DNA from 2 places in the Flavobacterium crocinum genome. Region 2 is predicted to be linked to the other one. Evidence: riboswitches for the same ligand, from Rfam matches in the RefSeq annotation. Region 2 holds a riboswitch; the other holds the start of a gene.

Region 1 (5,312 bases), 2.5 Mb from region 2:
ATAACCATATAATAGTTACATTAAAATGTAGCCAGCAAAAATAACCGCCTCAAATAAGACGGTTATATTATTATCAAGAAATATTAGCAAAAGCCCCAGAGGGGGCAAAATATTTATAGAATTCCAATGAGACAAATGAAAAAAGCTCCAGCGGAGCGACATATATTATAAATTGTAAAAAATATGTCGCTCCGCTGGAGCTTTAGATTGTGGATGTCTATTTTTTTCTATAAATATTTCGCTTCTCCGAAGATTGAAAAAAAAATATATCTTTTGAGACTGTCTTTCTTCTGAAGATCTTTTTAATTTAGATTATTGTCAGCAAAATTCTTGCAATATTCTTTTATAAGATTTCTAACGTTTCTAAATTGTTCTTCTATTTCAGAATCTGTTCCCGTTGCTTTGGCAGGATCGGGAAAATTGTAATGAAATTTTTGTGCCTTAGTTGGAAAAAACGGACATCTTTCTTTGGCATTGTCACAAACCGTAATAACATAATCAAAATCAATATTATAGTATTCGTCAATGTTATTTGAAGTGTGATTCAAAATGTCAATTCCGTCTTCTTTCATGATAGCAATTGCTTTCGGATTTACACCATGAGTTTCTACTCCGGCACTGTAAACGATTGCTTTATTACCTGCAAAATGTTTCATATAACCTTCTGCAATCTGGCTTCTGCAACTATTTCCTGTGCATAATATTAGTATTTTCTTTTCCATAATTTAAACGAACAGCCAAATGATATTGATGATGCAGAATTTTGGATCGAATCCAAAAATAAGCTGTAAGACCATAACAGAGCTGGTAATAATAATTGGTTTTTTATATTGAATAATTTTGGCTTTCATTGCTTAACAGCATCCTGAATCTGGCGTACAGCAAGAACTGTTATTTTCCAGTCCTCTGAGAACTATTTTTTGTTTTTCAGCTGGAATCCCACATGAATCCTGGGCTAAACAAGCTGTTGTTTTGTTTTTAAGAACAAAGTTTTTTCCGTTAAAATCCAAATCATATTTCCCGATGGTTTGGTTTTGGTATTCCACTTCGATTTCAAGATTTTTAATACCCAGTTTATCTTCAGAAAGCTGAATAATATGAAGTAATTTATTCGGTTTTAAACGATGTTCAAAATCGTCAGCATTCCAAAGCTGAAAGTTTACCACTTCTTCATTCCTAATTACACCACCGCAATCAATAAAATTTTTAGTAATCATTCCGACTTCCGTTACATGGAAATGTTCCGGGACAAAAGTTCCATTTTCCAATTGAAATTCAACATTCTCTAATGTTGGTAAAATCTGTTTTATTTCTGCTAATTTCATGTTCTTTTATTTATTTGTTAATTGCAATATTACGATATATGTTTTCAAAAAAAATGCCTTAACAGCATTCTGATTTTGAAAGAGTTTGGGTGATGTTTAAAAAATAAGCATTTAAAATTTCTATAGCTTTTTCATCAATACAGTAACATATAGAATTCCCTGAAATATTTCCTTTAATGATTCCGGCATTTTTAAGTTCTTTTAAATGCTGGGAAACGGTTGGCTGTGCCAGTGGAAGTTCGTTTACGATATCACCGCAAATGCATTCGTTTACTTTAAGCAAATATTCTAAAATGGCAATTCTAGCTGGATGGCCTAAAGCTTTAGCAATAATTGCGATCTGGTTTTGTGCATCTGTAAAATGTTCTGTTTTAGTAGCTCCCATTTTTTATTAATTTAATATTGCAATATTACGATTATGTATTTAATAACACATATTATTTAAGTTAAATTTTTGCTATTGGAAATTAATGTACTATCAATATATTTGTATACTAACTCTATAGGATAAATATTTAAATGCTTTCAAAAGACATTATTAGAACATTTTCATTCTTATTTATTTTTGCTGGATTAGGCAATCCTGCAAAAGCACAGCATAGTGACACTATATCAAAGCAGTTTTTAATGAATATAGAAATTCGTCCAAGAGCAGAATATACTTCAAACTATATATTACCCCCTAACGATTCCATTGATCCTTAATTTCTACATCACACAGCGAAATAGAATTTCTCTTCAATATTCCCAAGAAAAATGGCTTGTAAAATCGGATTTGCAGGAAATTCATCTTTGGGATCAAGAAAATGCCAATTCTAAAGTGGGCAGTATTAATTTTTATCAGTTGTTTTTAGAAACCAAATTTAGAGGTGTAAATTTTCGTTTAGGAAGGCAAAGTATTTTATTAGATAATGGCAGATTATTTTCTGATGCACCTTGGGCACAACAAGGAAGAGCACACGAAGGAATACGAATCATGAAATATTCGAAACACTTTGCTAATGATCTATTTTTGTTGTTTACACGAAATTACAATACCAGTTTTGAAGTAGCTTATTCTCCAGTTGCTTCAAACAGATATAAGTATATGCTCATGTATAATTTTAGTTATAATTCGAATAAAAATTTCTCTTTCAATTCGGTAAATACAATCGATTTCTTAGAAAAAGCAAATTCAGAAACCTTGTATGCACGTGCAACAGCAGGAGGAAGAGTCGAATTTAAAAAGAATCATTGGTATTATACCTTAAACAGCTATTTACAATTGGGACAAAATCTGAAAGGACAGCATTTGCTGGCGTATTATTTTCAGCCTGAAGTTAAATTGTCTTTACAAAATTCGACTTGGCGTTTAGGAGCGGAAATAATTAGTGGTAGCAATACCAAATTAGCTCCTGACTGCTCAGGAGATTTTGATGTTTTATATGGTGTAACTTGGAAATTTAACGGAAATATGAATTTCTTTACCCGTTTTCCAGCAGATGTTGGCGGAAAAGGTTTATTAAATCCTTATTTATTTGCAACATTTCCATTGAATGCAAGATTATCAGTTCGTTCAGATTTTCATCTTTTTTATACGCAATATCCATTAATGAGGCTTAATCAAGAAATGTCAAGATTCCTCGGATTTGAAAATGATTTTTCTTTAAAATATGCTCCTATAAAAGAATTGGAAATTAATACAGCATTTTCTTTTTATAAATCTACAGATTCTATGAAGCTTCTTCCGAAAGTGCAGGATGATAATAAGTTATCTTTTTGGAGTTATGTAATGATTTCTTACTCTTTTAATGCAGTTAATTGGAGAAAAGGAAGAAAAGAATGACTTAAAAAACGTTATTTTAAAAGACTTAAAATTTCATGAAAATCCAAATACAATAAATTAAACCCATTTTTATAAAGATAGTTATATCTTTGCGACTGATTTTGGTCTGTTTTTTCATCAGAAAAAATAGTTAAAAGGGAATCAGGTGCAAATCCTGAACAGACCCGCTACTGTAAGTTCTACACAAAGTCTTTAAATATTACTAATGCCATTGTTCGTTGTTTCGGATGAGAAGGCCGTTTAAAGATAGAATAAGTCAGGAGACCTGCCACGATCACATAGTTTAAAACTTTCGTGGTATGAAGTTGATGACAAAGATAATGACCAGCTGTTTTGCAGCGGGGTCAATTCTACGTTTATGTAATTACTACATCACAGAAAGTTGATTTAATTCAATTGTGATGTATAATTTGAAAAAAACTTTACTAACTGTTTTTATTTTAAGTCTTCCTTTTTGGCTTCATGCACAAACGGAGAAAGATAGCTCGCGTGTTTTAAAAGAAGTTATTTTAAAAGGAAAACCGTATCAGGAAGTGATTCCTGTGCAAAGTCTCTCGGGCGTTCTGCTCGAAAAAATGGCGAGTCATAATGTGGCCGATGCGCTTCGTTATTTTGCCGGAACTCAAATTAAAGATTATGGTGGCGTCGGCGGACTTAAAACGGTGGATGTTCGTAATATGGGAACACATCATGTCGGTGTTTTTTATGACGGAATCCAGCTTGGAAATGCCCAAAACGGAGTTACGGATCTTGGAAAATATTCGCTTGACGATATGGAATCGCTTACGATGTACAATGGTCAAAAAAGCGAAATTTTCCAGTCTGCTAAAGATTTTGCTTCGGCTTCAGCCATTTACTTAAAAACAAAACGTCCTGTTTTTGCTGGCGATAAAAAGACAAATTTATTGGTTCGGTATAAAACGATGTCCATCAATTATCACGATCCGAGTTTTAGATGGGAACAGAAACTGAGCGACAAGGTGAGTATGAGTGTGAGTTCAGAATACATCAAATCTAACGGGCAGTATAAATTTAGATACAAAAGAAAAAATCTGGACGGATCAACTGCTTACGATACCACAGCCACAAGATGGAACAGCGATATTGAAGCACTTCGGTTTGAATCTGGTGTTTACGGAAAAATCAACAATGGCTCCTGGGATGCGAAAGTGTATTATTATGATTCGGAAAGAGGTGCGCCCGGAGCTATTGTAGAAAACAAATTCAGAGACGGTTTCCGGCAGTTTGACAAGAATTTTTTCGGACAGGCATTTTTAGTAAAAGACGTTTCGGAAAAGTATAAATTTCAATTAAAAGGAAAATTTGCTTACGATTACACGCATTACATTGCAAGAGATACAACGAATGTTTTAGGAGAAACTGTAACGGAAGGTGTTCAGTCTGATGACAGCTATTACCAGCAGGAAACTTATTTTTCGGCAGTCAATATGTACAGCATTTTACCTACTTGGGATGTTTCGCTTTCAACCGATTTTCAATACAATAAATTAAACGCAACGAGAAGAGGAATCCAGACACAGTTTTCTTTTCCAGAGCGTTATACCGCATTGGTTTCTTTGGCAACGTCCTATCGATATGAAGGTTTTAAAGTTTTAGGAAATGTACTCGCAACAAGAGTTATCGAAGAAGTAAAATACAACGCCAAAGCGCCCAACAAAACTGAATTTACTCCCGCATTATTCCTCGGTTATACTCCTTTCAAAAAATACGATTTTAATCTGAGAGCGTTTGCCAAACGTATTTTCAGAATGCCCACTTTTAATGATTTGTATTATACGATGGTTGGTTCAAGTACTTTACGACCAGAATATATGAATCAGTACGATGTTGGTTTTACTTATAATTTTCCTGTAAAAGAAAGTTTTCTGGATAAATTTTCGATTCAGGCAGATGGCTATTATACGTATACAAAAGATAAAATTGTTGCGGCGCCTACAGGAAATTTATTCCGCTGGATGATGACGAATATTGGTCAGGTAAAAGGAAAAGGAATTGAAACCGTTGTAAATTTAGGTACACATATCCACAAAGTAAATCTGGATGCCAATTTGACTTATACCTATTCTCAAAGTCAGGATTTTACAAAGGTTTCGGGTTTACAAATGTCTTCTTACGGCGATCAGATTCCATACACGCCTTGG
Region 2 (5,312 bases):
AATGGGAATTGGCAATACCTCAACCGCCTCTGTTTTAATGAGTCTTTTAACTGGTTTTCCGATTGAAGAATGTATCGGAAAGGGAACAGGAGTTTCAGATGATAAATTAACGCAAAAACAAAACATTCTAAAAAAAGCGATCGAAAATTATTCCGGTCAAAACGATTTACTATCACAACTTTCTTATTTCGGTGGCTTTGAAATTCTTCAAATGGCAGGCGGAATGCTTTCGGCTTACGAAAATAAAATGCTGATTCTGATTGATGGTTTCATTTGCACTACAGCTTTTTTAATTGCTTCTAAAATCAATCCGAATATTAAAAATAATGCTGTTTTCTGTCATTGCTCTGCTGAAAAAGCACATATAAAATTACTCGAATATCTTGAAGCAAAACCTATTCTAAATCTTGATTTACGATTGGGAGAAGGAACTGGTTGCGCAATTGCTTTTCCTATTTTAAAATCGGCTGAGGCTTTTTTGAATGAAATGGCTAGTTTTGAGAGCGCCGGAATAAGTAGGAAATAACTCCTTATTTATGAATAATAGTTTTTAAATTTGAATTATTTTTAAAACTATCAATCTATGTCATTTACTAAGATTTATGTTCATTGCGTTTGGAGCACCAAAAACAGATTTCCGTTTTTAAATTCAGTTGGTCTACGCGAAAAAGTCTGGAATCATATAAAAGAAAATGCCTTAAAAAAAGATATTTATCTAGATTTTATAAGTGGCTATTCTGATCATTGTCATTGTTTAATTTCACTGGGAAATGATCAAACTATTCAGAAAACAATACAATTGTTAAAAGGAGAATCTTCTTACTGGATCAATAAAAACCAATTAACAAATAATAAATTTGAATGGCAGGATGAATATTTTGCTGTTTCCGTTTCGGAATCTATTGTTAATAAAGTTCGAGATTATATTAAAAATCAGGAAGAACATCATAAAAAGAAAACATTTCAGGAAGAATATGATGAGTTTATGATCAAGTTTGGCTTTAAACCGACTTAAAAAGTTTGGCTAAAGCCTTTATCTTTGCCTTTAAATGAACCAACATCTAAAGATGTTGGCAATTCAAATTATTGAATTATTTATTTTTTTTTAATTTTTCTTCTTTGAGTTGCCTCCAGATTTATCTGGAGGTTATAAATTTGCTTGTTATAAATAGGCTTTAGCCAAACAACAGCAATCTAAATGAAAAAAGAACTCCATATTTTCTTTACCTGTTTAATGTTTTACACACGCATTCCTTGTCCAAAAAACATTACACATCATCCTGATTATTTAAATAAAGCTACAAGATATTTTCCTTTTATTGGATGGATTGTGGGGAGCATTTCTTTTATCATTTATTCTCTATTTGCTCTGTTTCTTTCTACAGAAACGGCTGTTATTTTTGCACTAATTATTTCTGTTTTAACAACGGGAGCTTTTCATGAAGACGGATTTGCAGATGTCTGCGATGGTTTTGGCGGAGGCTGGACTAAAGAAAAAATCCTGATGATTATGAAAGACAGTGCAATTGGCGCGTATGGCGCAATCGGATTGGTTTTACTTTTTCTACTAAAATTCAAACTGCTTTCAGAATCTATTTTGCTATTTCAAATTTATGATGGCATGGCTGTTTTTAAAATTTGGCTTTTGTTTGTTTCTGCTCATTCCCTGAGTCGGTTGGCTGCAATCAGTATTATTTTCACACATGAATATTCTCGCGAAGATGCTTCTAGCAAAAGCAAACCTATTGCCAAACAATTTACCTGGAAAGAAGTTTTTGGTTCATTCTTTTTTGGATTGATTCCTTTACTTGTGTTTTCTTATTTCGATCCTAAAGTTCTATTTGCAGTTATTCCGGTTTTTATAACCAGATATTTTTTAGCAAGATATTTCCAAAAATGGATAGACGGTTATACAGGAGATTGTCTAGGAGCGACGCAACAAGTTTGTGAAGTTCTCTTTTACTTAAGCCTTTTATTTTTATGGAAATTTATCTAGTCCGTCATACCGAAACCATTTGTGAGAAAGGAATCTGTTACGGACAATCGGATGTCAATATTGCAGAACCTTTTGATGAAATTTTTTCTAAAATCATTTCCGAATTACCTTCAAAAGCTGTAATTTTTTCAAGTCCGTTAAAACGCTGTGTAATTTTGGCAAAACATATTCAGGAAAACATAAATACAATTTCTTATCAGGAAGATCAACGTTTAATGGAAATGAATTTTGGCGAATGGGAACTAAAGAACTGGAATGAAATTTCGCCCGAGGAACTCAATCCCTGGATGGAAGATTTTGTAAATATAAAAGCCACAAATGGCGAATCTTTTACAGAATTACATAAAAGAGTTGGAGAATTTTTATCTGAAAAAATTTGTAAAACAGAACATCCAATTATTATTGTGACGCATGCAGGAATCATTAGAAGCATTTTATGTCATCAAAGTTCCTTACCTTTAAAAGAAGCATTTCAGAATAAAGTAGATTTTGGACAAGTTATAAGAATCGAATTATAAATATTCCGTTTGTTTTACTTTTAAGGCTTAATAATGAAACAAATTTGAATAATCCGTATTTTTAACTTTATCTTTGCGGCAAAATAAGGTTGTGTTTTGATAAACACATTAAAAGGGAATCAAGTAAAATCTTGAGCTGTACCCGCAACTGTAAGCTTAGTTCTAAAAAACGAATGCTTGTTGTAAACTGCAAAGCCACTGTCACGCCCTGCGTGATGGGAAGGAAAACAACAAGACGCAAGCCAGGAGACCTGCCTTTATAACAAATTATCAAGCTCTCGGGAAAAAGAGTGAAGAAATTATGACTATAAAATTAAGGTTTGCTTTTTGTTTTCTATTGTTGTGCCAGATTGTTTTGGCGCAAAATGATTCTATTAATAAACTGAAAGAAGTAATTGTTTCCGACAATAATCTTAAAAATTTCTCGAATACACAGTCGATTCAACGTTTAACGGATTCTATTATAAGTAAAAATCAATCCTCTTTAACTTCGCTCTTAAATTACAATACGGTATTATATTTTAAAGAAAATGGATTAGGTATGACTTCTGCCCCTTCATTCAGAGGAACAACTTCACAACAAACGGTAGTAGTCTGGAACGGTATAAATGTAAACTCTCAATTATTAGGGCAGGCAGATTTTAATACCATTTCAACAAGAGGTTTTAATTCGATAGATGTAAAAGCCGGCGGAGGAAGTGTTGTGTATGGAAGTGGTGCCATTGGAGGAACAATTCATTTAAATAATGATTTGAAATTTACTGATACATTCAAAAATGATTTTCAAATCTATTATGGAGAGTTTAATACTTTAAGTGCTATTTACGGTATTACAGCAGGAACTAAAAAATGGAGTTTTGATGCAAGTTTTACCAGAAACAGCTCTGATAATGATTTTAAATTTGTAGGTCAAGAAGTATGGAATAAAAATGGCCAATACTACAATAATACTCTTGATGCAGCTGTAGGTTACAAAATCAATGATAAAAACAGCATTAAATTTTACAGCGAAATATTTGATGGCGAAAGGCATTTTTCGCTCACTTCACCAAATGAAACCAAAACCAAATACCAAGATTATAATACTCGAAATTTATTGACTTGGAGCAGTTCCTTTAGCAAATTTGATTCTAATTTAAAACTCGCTTATATTAGTGAACATTATAATTATTTTGAAGATATTAATAGAGACGGACATACTTCTGGAGGTGTAAAAAGCTTTATAGGAAAGTATGATCTAGATTACACAATATCTGCTAAAATGAAAATAAGCACCATTTTAGATTACACCAGAAATGATGGAAATGGTTCTGGAATTGGCCAAAGCATACGTGAAATTGGAGGTGCAAGTCTTTTGTGGAAACATTCGCTTACAGATAAATGGAATTATGAAATGAGTGCTCGAAAAGAGGTTTCAGATGCTTACAAAAGTCCCGTCCTTTTTTCGGTTGGTTCGCGATATGATTTTTCAGATTTCTATAAGCTTAAATTTAATTTTTCTAGAAACTTCAGAATTCCAACATTTAATGATTTGTATTGGGAAGGAAGCGGCAATCCTGATTTAAAACCGGAAAGTTCTTTTCAGGCAGAAATAGGCAATGAATTTAAATACAAAGATTTCCGACTTACTCTTACAGCGTACGGAATGAAAATTAAGGATATGATTCGATGGCTGCCCAATAGTTCAGGAAATTGGATACCAGAAAACACAGACAGAGTCACTATCTATGGTACCGAAGCACTTTTGGGATGGAGAAAAAGCTTTAACAAACATACATTTGATTTTAATGGAACTTATGCTTATACCGTTTCATTAAATGATAAAACAGACAAGCAGCTTTTTTATGTTCCCTATCATAAAATGACAGGTGCAGCATCTTATTACCACAAAAAACTTTCTGCCTATTATCAAATTATGTTTACGGGAGAAGTTTTTACAACATCAGACAATAATCCAAAATATATACTTGACGCTTACAATGTTTCTAACATAGGAGTTGACTATAACTTTAGCAAAAAAAATATTTTCAAACTGGGAGTCAAAGCCGCTAATCTTTGGAATGAAAAGTATGAAGCGCTTCCTAACCGCTTTATGCCAGGACGAAATTTAACCATTTATTTAAACCTTAATTATTAATAACATGAAACTAAAAAATCTTTATTTAGGAATTATAGCATCTGCTTTTCTGTTTGCATCTTGTAGCAGTGATAATGATGATAATAATGATGTTCCATTAGGTGCATATGACAACGGCGTACTTATTTTGAATGAAGGAAACTTTAAATCTGTTAATGCTTCTGTATCTTACCTTTCAAATGACTTAGCTACTTTTCAAAATGATATTTTTAAAGTAGTTAATCCAACTGTTGTGTTGGGGGATGTAGCACAATCTCTAAGCTTCAGCAATGACAAAGCCTTTATTGTGGTAAACAATTCTAATGAAGTAGAGGTAGTGAACCGTTACACGCTTAAAAGTCTTGGAACGATTACTGAAAAACTTGAAAATCCGCGTTACAGTGTTGTTTTAAATGACAAATTGTATGTAACAAATGCAATTTCTAAAGCGGTAACTGTTTATGACGCTAAAACTTATGCATACTTAAATTCAATTTCAATTGGCAAAACTTCTGAAAAAATTGTAACTGCAAACGGAAAATTATATGTTACAAACGCTGCTTATGGAAGCGGAAGTGAAGTAACAGTTATCAATCCGTCTACTAATGCGGTAACTACAACTCTTACTCTTGAAAATGGAATTAATTCTATTGAAGCAAATAATGGAACTGTTTATGTATTA

What was found. A riboswitch is a leader RNA that binds a small molecule or an ion and turns the genes downstream of it on or off. The one in region 2 is predicted to bind cobalamin.
Region 1: another riboswitch for cobalamin. It lies ahead of HYN56_RS15665 (TonB-dependent receptor); the one in region 2 lies ahead of HYN56_RS00485 (TonB-dependent receptor plug domain-containing protein).

Annotation. Positions count from the first base shown of each region.
Region 1 covers NZ_CP029255.1:3,495,602-3,500,913, forward strand. Annotated here, with positions in the region: gene HYN56_RS15640 (arsenate reductase ArsC) at 303-722, opposite strand; gene HYN56_RS15645 (DUF6428 family protein) at 855-1,325, opposite strand; gene HYN56_RS15650 (ArsR/SmtB family transcription factor) at 1,384-1,710, opposite strand; gene HYN56_RS15655 (hypothetical protein) at 1,845-2,030, shown strand; gene HYN56_RS15660 (hypothetical protein) at 2,020-3,150, shown strand; cobalamin riboswitch at 3,236-3,437, shown strand; gene HYN56_RS15665 (TonB-dependent receptor) at 3,552-5,312, shown strand, end outside.
Region 2 covers NZ_CP029255.1:89,078-94,389, forward strand. Annotated here, with positions in the region: gene cobT (nicotinate-nucleotide--dimethylbenzimidazole phosphoribosyltransferase) at 1-526, shown strand, start outside; gene HYN56_RS00470 (transposase) at 584-1,015, shown strand; gene HYN56_RS00475 (adenosylcobinamide-GDP ribazoletransferase) at 1,199-1,996, shown strand; gene cobC (alpha-ribazole phosphatase) at 1,981-2,514, shown strand; cobalamin riboswitch at 2,584-2,787, shown strand; gene HYN56_RS00485 (TonB-dependent receptor plug domain-containing protein) at 2,816-4,651, shown strand; gene HYN56_RS00490 (YncE family protein) at 4,656-5,312, shown strand, end outside.